One region of the Oceanobacillus sp. NCCP-135 genome, then DNA from elsewhere that is predicted to be linked to it. Evidence: riboswitches for the same ligand, from Rfam matches in the RefSeq annotation. Region 1 holds a riboswitch; each other region holds the start of a gene.
The links. A riboswitch is a leader RNA that binds a small molecule or an ion and turns the genes downstream of it on or off. The one in region 1 is predicted to bind S-adenosylmethionine.
Positions count from the first base shown of each region.

Region 2: it holds a riboswitch for S-adenosylmethionine, as region 1 does, so the genes downstream of both, AC6HVZ_RS10355 (PLP-dependent aspartate aminotransferase family protein) here and AC6HVZ_RS13450 (methionine ABC transporter ATP-binding protein) in region 1, are expected to answer to the same signal.
Region 3: it holds a riboswitch for S-adenosylmethionine, as region 1 does, so the genes downstream of both, AC6HVZ_RS16105 (M20 metallopeptidase family protein) here and AC6HVZ_RS13450 (methionine ABC transporter ATP-binding protein) in region 1, are expected to answer to the same signal.

Region 1 covers NZ_BAAKSZ010000019.1:16,341-19,557, forward strand. Annotated here, with positions in the region: gene AC6HVZ_RS13445 (methionine ABC transporter permease) at 1-587, opposite strand, end outside; gene AC6HVZ_RS13450 (methionine ABC transporter ATP-binding protein) at 577-1,605, opposite strand; SAM riboswitch class I at 1,722-1,834, opposite strand; gene AC6HVZ_RS13455 (thioredoxin family protein) at 2,063-2,383, opposite strand; gene AC6HVZ_RS13460 (toprim domain-containing protein) at 2,396-2,752, opposite strand; gene gcvH (glycine cleavage system protein GcvH) at 3,044-3,217, opposite strand, start outside.
Region 2 covers NZ_BAAKSZ010000012.1:62,641-65,857, reverse strand. Annotated here, with positions in the region: gene AC6HVZ_RS10355 (PLP-dependent aspartate aminotransferase family protein) at 82-1,788, opposite strand; SAM riboswitch class I at 1,910-2,026, opposite strand; gene rarD (EamA family transporter RarD) at 2,099-3,010, opposite strand; gene megL (methionine gamma-lyase) at 3,191-3,217, shown strand, end outside.
Region 3 covers NZ_BAAKSZ010000028.1:7,390-10,606, forward strand. Annotated here, with positions in the region: gene tnpA (IS200/IS605 family transposase) at 1-298, shown strand, start outside; SAM riboswitch class I at 1,160-1,268, shown strand; gene AC6HVZ_RS16105 (M20 metallopeptidase family protein) at 1,379-2,575, shown strand; gene AC6HVZ_RS16110 (ABC transporter substrate-binding protein) at 2,612-3,217, shown strand, end outside.

The DNA.
Region 1 (3,217 bases):
ATCAGCAGTACATCCCAGTCACGTCGTTGAAAACCGAAGTAATATGCATAGTTTCCAAGACCGCCCGCACCTATTATACCTGCCATGGCTGTATAACCTATTAAAGCAATGGCTGTAACTGTTAAACCAGAAACAAGGGCTGGCATCGATTCCGGCAGTAAAACACGGAATATAATTGTCCTTGTTTTTGCCCCCATTGACTTCGCCGCTTCCACAACACCTTTGTCCACTTCTTTTAAAGCAATTTCAACAAGTCGACCATAAAAGGGTGCAGAACCAATTATCAATGCTGGCAGTGCTGCATTTGGGCCTCGAATTGTTCCAATTAAAAAATCAGTAAACGGAAATAATAATAAAATTAAAATAATAAACGGAATAGCACGGAAAATGTTTACAACTGCCGCTACAATCAAGTTAATATATTTATTTTGCCAAATACCATTCTTCATCGTTAAATATAAAAGCAGTCCGAGCAGTATCCCAAAAACACATGTACCAATTAAAGCTAGTATCGTCATATAAAACGTTTCATATGTAGCTTCTATTAAATCCTGTGAATCTATACTTGCAAATAAATCAGGTAGCATCACGGATAACCTCCACTTCTACTGAGGTCTCATCATGGATAGACTTCACTGCTTTTTCAATCTCCTCATAATTTCCTGTTAACTGTACATACAATGTTCCATATGCTCCTCGTTGCGTTTGAGTGATTTTCCCTTGTAGTATATTAATATCAATCGCAAATCTTTTTGCTAGTTGACTAATTAGTGCCTGGTTGGTCATTTCACCAACAAAATGAAGTTGAACAATTTTACCTTCTTCGTACGTATCAATCAATTGTGCCACACTATCATCTTCATTTGTTCCCATAATTTGTTCCACGAATTTTTTTGTCACCTGCTTTTTGGGACGTAAAAATACATCCAGCACATCCCCTTGCTCGACTATCTTCCCTTCTTCCATAACCGCAACCTGATTACATATTTTACGAATAACATGCATTTCATGGGTAATCAGGATAATCGTAAGTCCCAATTTCTGATTGATATCCACGAGCAAATCAAGGATGGAATTAGTTGTTTCCGGATCCAATGCGGACGTTGCTTCATCACAAAGTAGTAATTTGGGATTATTTGCCAGAGATCTAGCAATACCCACCCTTTGCTTCTGTCCGCCACTCAACTGGGATGGATACGCATTTTCTCTACCAGATAACCCAACTAATTCAATTAATTCATGGACACGCTTAACTCGTTCACCCTTAGATATACCTGCTATTTCCAAAGGGAATGCTATATTTTCCTTTACTGTTCGTGACCAAAGTAAATTAAAATGCTGAAAAATCATCCCAATCTCCTGTCTTGCCATACGAAGCTGTTTGGAATTTAATGCTGTGATTTCTTGATCATCGATAATAATACGCCCACCTGTAGGCTCTTCCAATCGATTCAACAAACGAACGAACGTACTCTTACCTGCACCACTATAGCCAATAACACCAAATATTTCACCATCTTTTATATCAAGTGTCATACCATCAACCGCTGTAATGTCATTCTTATTTGCTTTAAAAATTTTACTTAAACCCTCGATCGAAATCATTGGCTATTTCCTCCTTACACGGATCCCGCAATTTTCAGTATACCCAAAAACCATCAAAAAACGCCTTTCTGTAAGAGAACAGAAAGACGTAAGTTAAACTTTAAAATCTTCACGTTCCCTCATCTGTCAAAGTAAACACTTTGCAGGAATTGGCACCTTTCAAATAATAATTCATTTGAAGGTTGCCGCAGTTTCTTAGGGCCAGTCCCTCCACCGCTCAAGATAAGAGATAAATAATATTTATAAAGTGAAACTACATTCAGTGGGGGTTTCCCTTCCTCCCCCACTGAATGTTAGTCGAACAGAATCAGAAATTTTACAGGCTGTTTATCCCCCGCCTTCACATTTAGAATTTCTCACGGTTGGAGATGGGAGTATTACAGCCCGTTAATGCGTGATAAAAATTTCATATGCTAAATACTAGCATGCTCCATTTATCATGTCAATCAAAATAGATTTATCCTTCATGTTTAACAAATAACTCCGGTTTATATTCCATTAAATAGGTGTAAATATTCGATATGGATTTAAATGCATAAACCTTTTCCTTTATGTCATTCCCATTCTTTATCAAAAGACAGGGAACACTTTCTATTTGCTGCTCCTGCATAAATTCAGGATGTAATGATGCATTCATTTCATAAAAAATATTCTCATTGTGTACCGATTCAATTTTAGTCAGCATTGCTCTCGCTAAATGGCAGGTACCACAAAATGGGGTATAAATATAAAGTAAATAATTCTCATTATCTATTTGTTCTTCTGTAATCTGCTGCAAAAAAATACCACCCTAAACTAAGAAAATTGGATTAACGGAAATACGCTTACTCAATAAGGCAGTCGCAAGAATATTTTCAGGGGTTGTAGCAACCTCGCGATAATCACTGCTGATATGAATATGCTCAGCATGTGGCAGCTCCCGAGCCAGCTGCTTTCGAAGCTTCATTCCTGATGTATCCTCATCAACTAAAATAATGACATCTCTGTAATCCAAATCGTAATCTTCCAAAAGATCATCAAAACGTTCAATACCAAGTGTACCGTTTGTACATAGAATCGTAACATCATCTGTAATTAACTTTTCAATTTGCCTTTTATCTGTCAAGCCCTCAACAATAATAACTATTTCGGATTCATCTGTTATCATCACATAGCACTCCCTAGGAAATCAAGCAAGATGATTGAATTACTTTAGTATATGATGTAAACAAGGCTGACTATACAATCTTTCCTAAAATTGTATGTCAGCCCGAATTGTTGTTTCATTTCATAGGATGTTCAAAAAGTTCGGTAAAAATGACATATCGAAATGTTCATCTTTCTTCGTTGGCTTGCTTTTCCGCTCCTCACGTAATAATTGCATACGTTCCGATGCTCAAAGCTACGCCGCCTCGAACTTCTCGGTCCTTTTTACCCTCCTTTTGAACACGCTCTTTAATTAATCTTCTTTAATGAACTCTTCATATTGCTCAGCTGATAACAATTCATCCAGTTCTGATTCATTCGCTGGCTCAACAACGATCATCCAAGCATTTTCAAATGGTGATTCGTTAACAAATTCGGGGCTGTCCTCTAATTCTTCATTCACTTCGACAACCTTCCCGCTGATAGG
Region 2 (3,217 bases), on a different contig from region 1:
GTGGTTATCTATAATTTTTCCAAAAACATAGCAAAGTAAACCTTATTTCTAACTTTTATGGTAAGTTTGGGAGTGGTAGGTCTATACTTCCACTGTTTCTTTATCCGAGCGATTTCCCCTTAGTCCAATTGCCTCCTCATAAAGGTTTCTATTTGAAATAACAGTAATTCCTGTCGCCTTTGCATTTTCTATTAGAGGTTCGTTTGCTTCAGGATCTTCAATCCATAAGATTTTTCCTTGCTTGTTAATAAATGATTCAATGATTGATTGGCCCACTGGTTGATTTTTTACCCAAACAGCATCCACATCGCCTTCAATATCCTTTAGTTCGGATGTTTCATTGAGATGGATAATGCTAAACCCTAATTGTTTCAACTGCTGGATAGAATCATTAGACTCCACTACAGCAATCACTTTTTTGCGTACAGCCCCATTACTTCGGTCAAATGGAGAGGATAATAGCCATTTGATCGCATCTTCATCAGTTTCTTCATATAATCTGGGCTCATTAACCGCTTTGGCAATGGCCTGATCCAAATCAATTAAAATATCCTTTGGGGATTCGAGACCAATAGATAGGCGGACTAATTCCTCAGATACACCACTTTTTATCAGAGCATCTTCACTTAATTGCTGATGTGTAGTTGATGCTGGATGAATGATAAGTGATTTTGCATCACCGACATTCGCAACATGTGACCATAGGGTGATGCTATCAATTAGTTTTCTACCTGCATCACGGCCGCCTTTAATGCCAAATGTAATAATAGATCCGAATCCGTCTTTCAGGTATTTTTTGGCCAATTGATGTGAAGGATGTTCTGCAAGACCTGGATAATTTACCCATTCCACAGCAGGGTGCTTTTGTAAATATGCAGCCACTTCCTCAGCGTTTTTATTATGACGCTCAATCCGTAAATGTAAGGTTTCTAGCCCTTGCAATAATAAAAATGCATTATGTGGACTTAAACATGCCCCGATATCACGTAGTAATTGAACACGGAGTTTCGTTGCAAAAGCTGCAGGGCCAACATCGATAAACTTAAGTCCATTATAGCTTTCATCAGGCTCAGTAAATCCTGGGAATTTTCCATTATCCCAGTTGAAACGTCCTCCATCTACAACAATACCGCCGATTGCGGTTCCATGACCACCTATCCATTTTGTCGCAGAGTGAACAACAATATCAGCACCCCAGGTTAAAGGCTTCGTGAGGTATGGAGCAAACGTATTGTCAATGATTAATGGAATACCATTCGTATGAGCGATAGACGAAACTGCCTCCACATCGAATATGTTTAAGCTTGGATTTGTAATGATTTCACCAAATATTGCTTTTGTTTTATCTGTAATGGCTGCTTCAATTGCATCAATGTCTGTACCATCGACGAATTTCACATTGATTCCATAGCGAGGTAATGTATGTGCGAAAAGATTATAGGTCCCGCCATATAAGTTACTATCTGTGATGATTTCATCCCCGGCACTGGCTACATTTAAAATAGCATATGTTATTGCAGCCATTCCTGAAGCGGTTGCTACAGCTGCAACACCATCCTCCAGCTGGGAAACACGCTGTTCAAAAGCATCCACTGTTGGATTCATGATTCGTGTATATATATTTCCAGGCTCTGCTAAACCGAAAAGATTTTGCGCATGCTCCGTGTCACGAAAAACGTAGGATGTAGTTTGATAGATTGGTACAGCTCTTGATCCTGTTGTAGGATCTGGCTCCTGACCTGCATGAAGTAATACTGTTTCCGGATTTTGAAAATGAAATGTTGACATGATAAATTCCTCCTTGAATAAATTAATTTTTCTTCTGAGCATGCAATGAATCTGGGGAGAGAGGGAAATCAATGAAAAAGCCCTCTTCCTAAGAAGAGGGCGTATATTCTAACCGATCCTCCTCTTATCTTCCAGATCATTATCGATCTGTAGGATTTAGCACCATTTAAAGCAGCTATCATGCTTTAAGGTTGCCGGGTTTCACAGGGCCTATTCCCTCCGCCACTCTTGATAAGAGATTAAATTTTTTTGAATTACTGAATATTATAGTATTTAGTCTGTGCAATTGTCAACTGTATTTTCAAAAAAATTAAATTTCCTGTTTTTTCCGATGACGTATTGGGCGTTTGTATGCGGAACCCATATAAATAATTAATGCAGTCCAAATGAATGCGAATGCGATAAAATGTGCCATCGTGAACGTTTCATTATATAAAAATACCCCGAGGATTAACATGAGTGTTGGAGCAATGTACTGCAAAAATCCAACCATTGCCAGCGGGATTTGTTTAGCACCACTTGCAAATAACAATAATGGGACTGCCGTAACGACACCAGATCCGATCAATAAAAAATTTGTTGATGCCATTGCAGTGTTAAAAGTGAAGACACTTTCGGGTAATGTGAACAAATAAAAAGCAGCAATTGGTGCCACGATCATTGTTTCAATCGTCAACCCAAACATGGCACTAATATCAACCATCTTTTTCAACAAACCATAAAATCCAAAACTAAGTGCCAATAGGATAGAAACCCATGGGAATACGCCAAAGCTGAATGTTAAGTAGAATACTCCTATAGCTGCAAGTAGGAATGAAACAATCTGTCTTCTTGTCAATTTTTCTTTTAACACAATGATGCCTAATAAAATACTGACTAATGGATTAATATAATATCCCAAACTAGCCTGGATTACATGGTTACTATTTACTGCCCAAATAAACGTAAGCCAATTTATGCTTATAAAAATGGAAGCCGCGGATATACCGATAAGCTTGCCTTTACTCTTGAGAATTATTTTGCATTCCTGAATGAATGGGGACCACTTACGTAAAATGGAAACAATCAGGAGCATAAAGATAAACGACCAGACAATTCTGTGTGCGAGTATTTCTCCTGCTGAAACCCTGTCCACCAATTTCCAGTAAATCGGTAGGAATCCCCATAAAATATAGGCGCTAGCTGTATATAATATTCCAAGCTTTTCTTGATTGTTTTCCATGGGAACTTCCCCCTGTCTGCTAAATTACACTAATAGTAGATTAAAATTTTCAACAAGGCAATTATTTGGTTTGCTTATTATTGAACACGGATTTAGAGAATACGCTTTCAAATATGAGTGTAATAGCTTATGATAATAGTAGGTATGTTTATTTTGCAAGCACTTAAGGGGGTTAATCATATGGATAAAAAACATAAACATATTGAG
Region 3 (3,217 bases), on a different contig from region 1:
TGAAGCAAGAGGTATAACAATCTTGCAAGGAAGTGTTGGAAAAGATCATATTCATTTATTGATATCGTGTCCACCAAGTCTTGCCCCAAGTGAAATAATTACATATCTAAAAGGAAGATCATCAAGACTTCTCCAAGATCAATTTCCAGATTTGAAAAAGAAATATTGGAACCAGCATCTATGGGCAAGAGATTATTTCTGTGCAACAGTTGGAAAAGTAGATGAAGAAACGATTAGAAATTATATCGTAAATCAATTTAATGAAGAAAAGAACGACATATTTAGAATTGAGGATTGAGTTTAGTCAAATTTGGAGTGTGCTTAAGCATAAGGACTTTAAGCAGGACTTCAGCTTGAAGAACGACTTTAGTCGTCGATATTTATGTCTAAATCTACCTGCTTTAGGTGGTCGTTTAACCCCTAACGATCTTTTTTACATCTAAAGGTTATTCTCCATTTTTTATTATTGCTTCTGCTTTAGCTAATTTGTGATACATCCGTTTGCACTATAAACTGTTTGCGAGTTTCCATATTCATGATAACCATATCTCAAGAGCCAATTTTTTGTAATAAAAATTGGCTCTTTATTTTGGTGACATCGTTCAGAGAATTCCGTTGGTAGATAAGAAAGTATAGAATATTTCCTTACCGTATAAGTGCAGGCTAGGCTGTCACCTAAGGGCTTGGTGATAACCGAGTTTTCAAATACTGATAAGAAAGTATAACTTTTTTAGGAAATCAGTATAAGTGCACAAAGGCTTTCGCGATTAAGGCTTGGCGATAAGCCAAAGTTTCCTAATATTTCTTAAATCTTTTGTCGGGTGAATTTCAGGCATAAAATTATTTCTTCAGAGTATTATAATGTCTTAATCATAGCGTATTATGTTGTAATGACAATTTGGTTTATATAGCTGGATGGTAATAATAAATGTAGCAACCTTAGTATGTGTGAAATATTCCTCAATGACCATATTAATAACTGAAATTCACCTCCTCCTTACCACTGGACTATGCCTTTTACATACTAAAAGAAAGGGATTTTTTTGACAAAATAAGACGAATTCCGAGAAGTCATAGGGACCAATATAAATATAACTAAACCTAGTTGACAAGTTGGTATTGTCGGGATACAATAGGAATCATAAAATTTAATATGTAACTCTTATTTAGAGAGGTTGAGGGAACTGGCCCGGTGATACCTCGGCAACAGTTGATGGAAAAATCAAGATGTGCCAAATCCAGCAGACTTTACGTCTGAAAGATAAGAGGTTTTGCTTAAGGCTTGGACCTGAGTAGCTGACCTCTTGGAAAAGTGGTCTTTTTTAATAGGACAATTTTTTTGGCAAGAGCTGAATTCATATAAGAATGGAGGATTAGGATGAGTAAAGCGCAACAGAATGAGAATCTATCATCAATTTTTACTGAACTCGATAATAGCTTGGAAGAAATGAAGAACTGGAGAAGGTATATGCACCAGCATCCGGAACTTTCTTTTGAAGAAGTACATACAGCAAAGTTTATAGAGGATAAACTAATCGAATTTGGATTAGAAGTAAAGACGCAAATCGGGGGCAATGGATTAATTGGAATCCTAAAGGGTGCAGGCTCAGGAAAAACGATTGCTTTAAGAGCGGATTTTGATGCTCTTCCAATTAAGGATGAGAAAGATGTCCCCTATAAATCTACCAATCCCGGTGTCATGCATGCGTGCGGACATGATGGTCATACCTCTGCTTTACTAGGTACTGCAAGAACACTAAGTAAGTATCGGCAAAAGTTAAAAGGTGCCATTCTTTTTGTTTTCCAGCCAGCGGAAGAAAAGCCGCCTGGTGGAGCAAAGTTTATGATTGAAGAAGGTATTCTGGACGATGTAGATTATGTATTTGGTGCCCATTTGGCCTCTGATATTCCACTAGGGAAAATAGGTGTTGGTGAGGGATATCAAATGGCAGCAGTTGATAAATTTGAGATTAATATTCAAGGACGTGGCGGGCATGGAGCGAGACCACACCAAAGCATTGATTCACTTGTTATAGGAACCGGTGTAGTGGAAGGATTGCAAAAAATTGTTAGTCGTAGAATCGATCCACTAAAATCTGCCGTTGTGACTATCGGCGTCTTCCATGCAGGAAATGCTTTTAACGTTATTCCTGATACGGCAACAATTGAAGGAACCGTCCGTACGTTTGATGAAGATGTTCGTGATCAGGTCGAAGCTGAAATATATTCAATTGTAAAAGGAATTACCAGCGGGTTTCATGCAGACTATGAAATTGATTATCTCCGCGGTTACCCGGCACTATATAACCATAAAGAAGAAACAGAGACAGTGAGCGGACTTTTATCGGAAGTTTTTACGAAACAGGATATTGTCAAGCTGGAACCAACAATGGGGGCAGAGGATTTTGCCTATTTCCTGGAAGAAAAACCAGGAACGTATTTTAAAGTTGGTTCGCATAACGAAAATGAAGCTACCCATTATCCGCATCATCATCCAAAATTTGATTTTGATGAGAGAGCACTGGTAAACATCAGTAAATCCTTTGTCAAGATAGTGTCACACTACCTTTTCTAAGGGAGAATAAAGAAAACGATGGAGGGGAATATTTCGATGAAAAGAAGTTATCTACTTATAATTGCATTATTATTTACGTTATTTTTATTTGGGTGCGCAAATGCAAGTCAAGATACGACAGAAAGTGAAACAAATACTGGAGATCAAGCTGCTGGGGAACCAGTTGAGGGTGGCACATTGAATGTTGCTTTTGCCTCAGACCCGGATACACTTGACTGGATGTCTACTGGGGCAACGGCAACAAGAGATGTAGGCTGGCATATTTTTGAATCCTTATTTGCCTTAGATAAGGATTATCAAGTAAAACCAATGATTGCTGAAGATTATGAAGTGAGTGAAGATCAAAAAAAATATACAATTACGCTTCGTGAAGGTGTGAATTTTCATGACGGATCTACAGTTACGGCGGAAGATCTCATCGCATCGATTGACCGCTGGAGAAAGGTTTCCTCTGTAGGAACGATTGCAAATGAGTATATTGAATCAGTCAAAGCGATTGATGAGTTAACTGTAGAAATTACACTAAACAAGGTATACAACGCATTTATGTCAGATATGGCGGCACCAAAGTCGGCAATGATGATCATTCCGAAAGAAATTGCAGAGGCTGCTGGTGAAAAACCACTGACACCAGAACAGTAT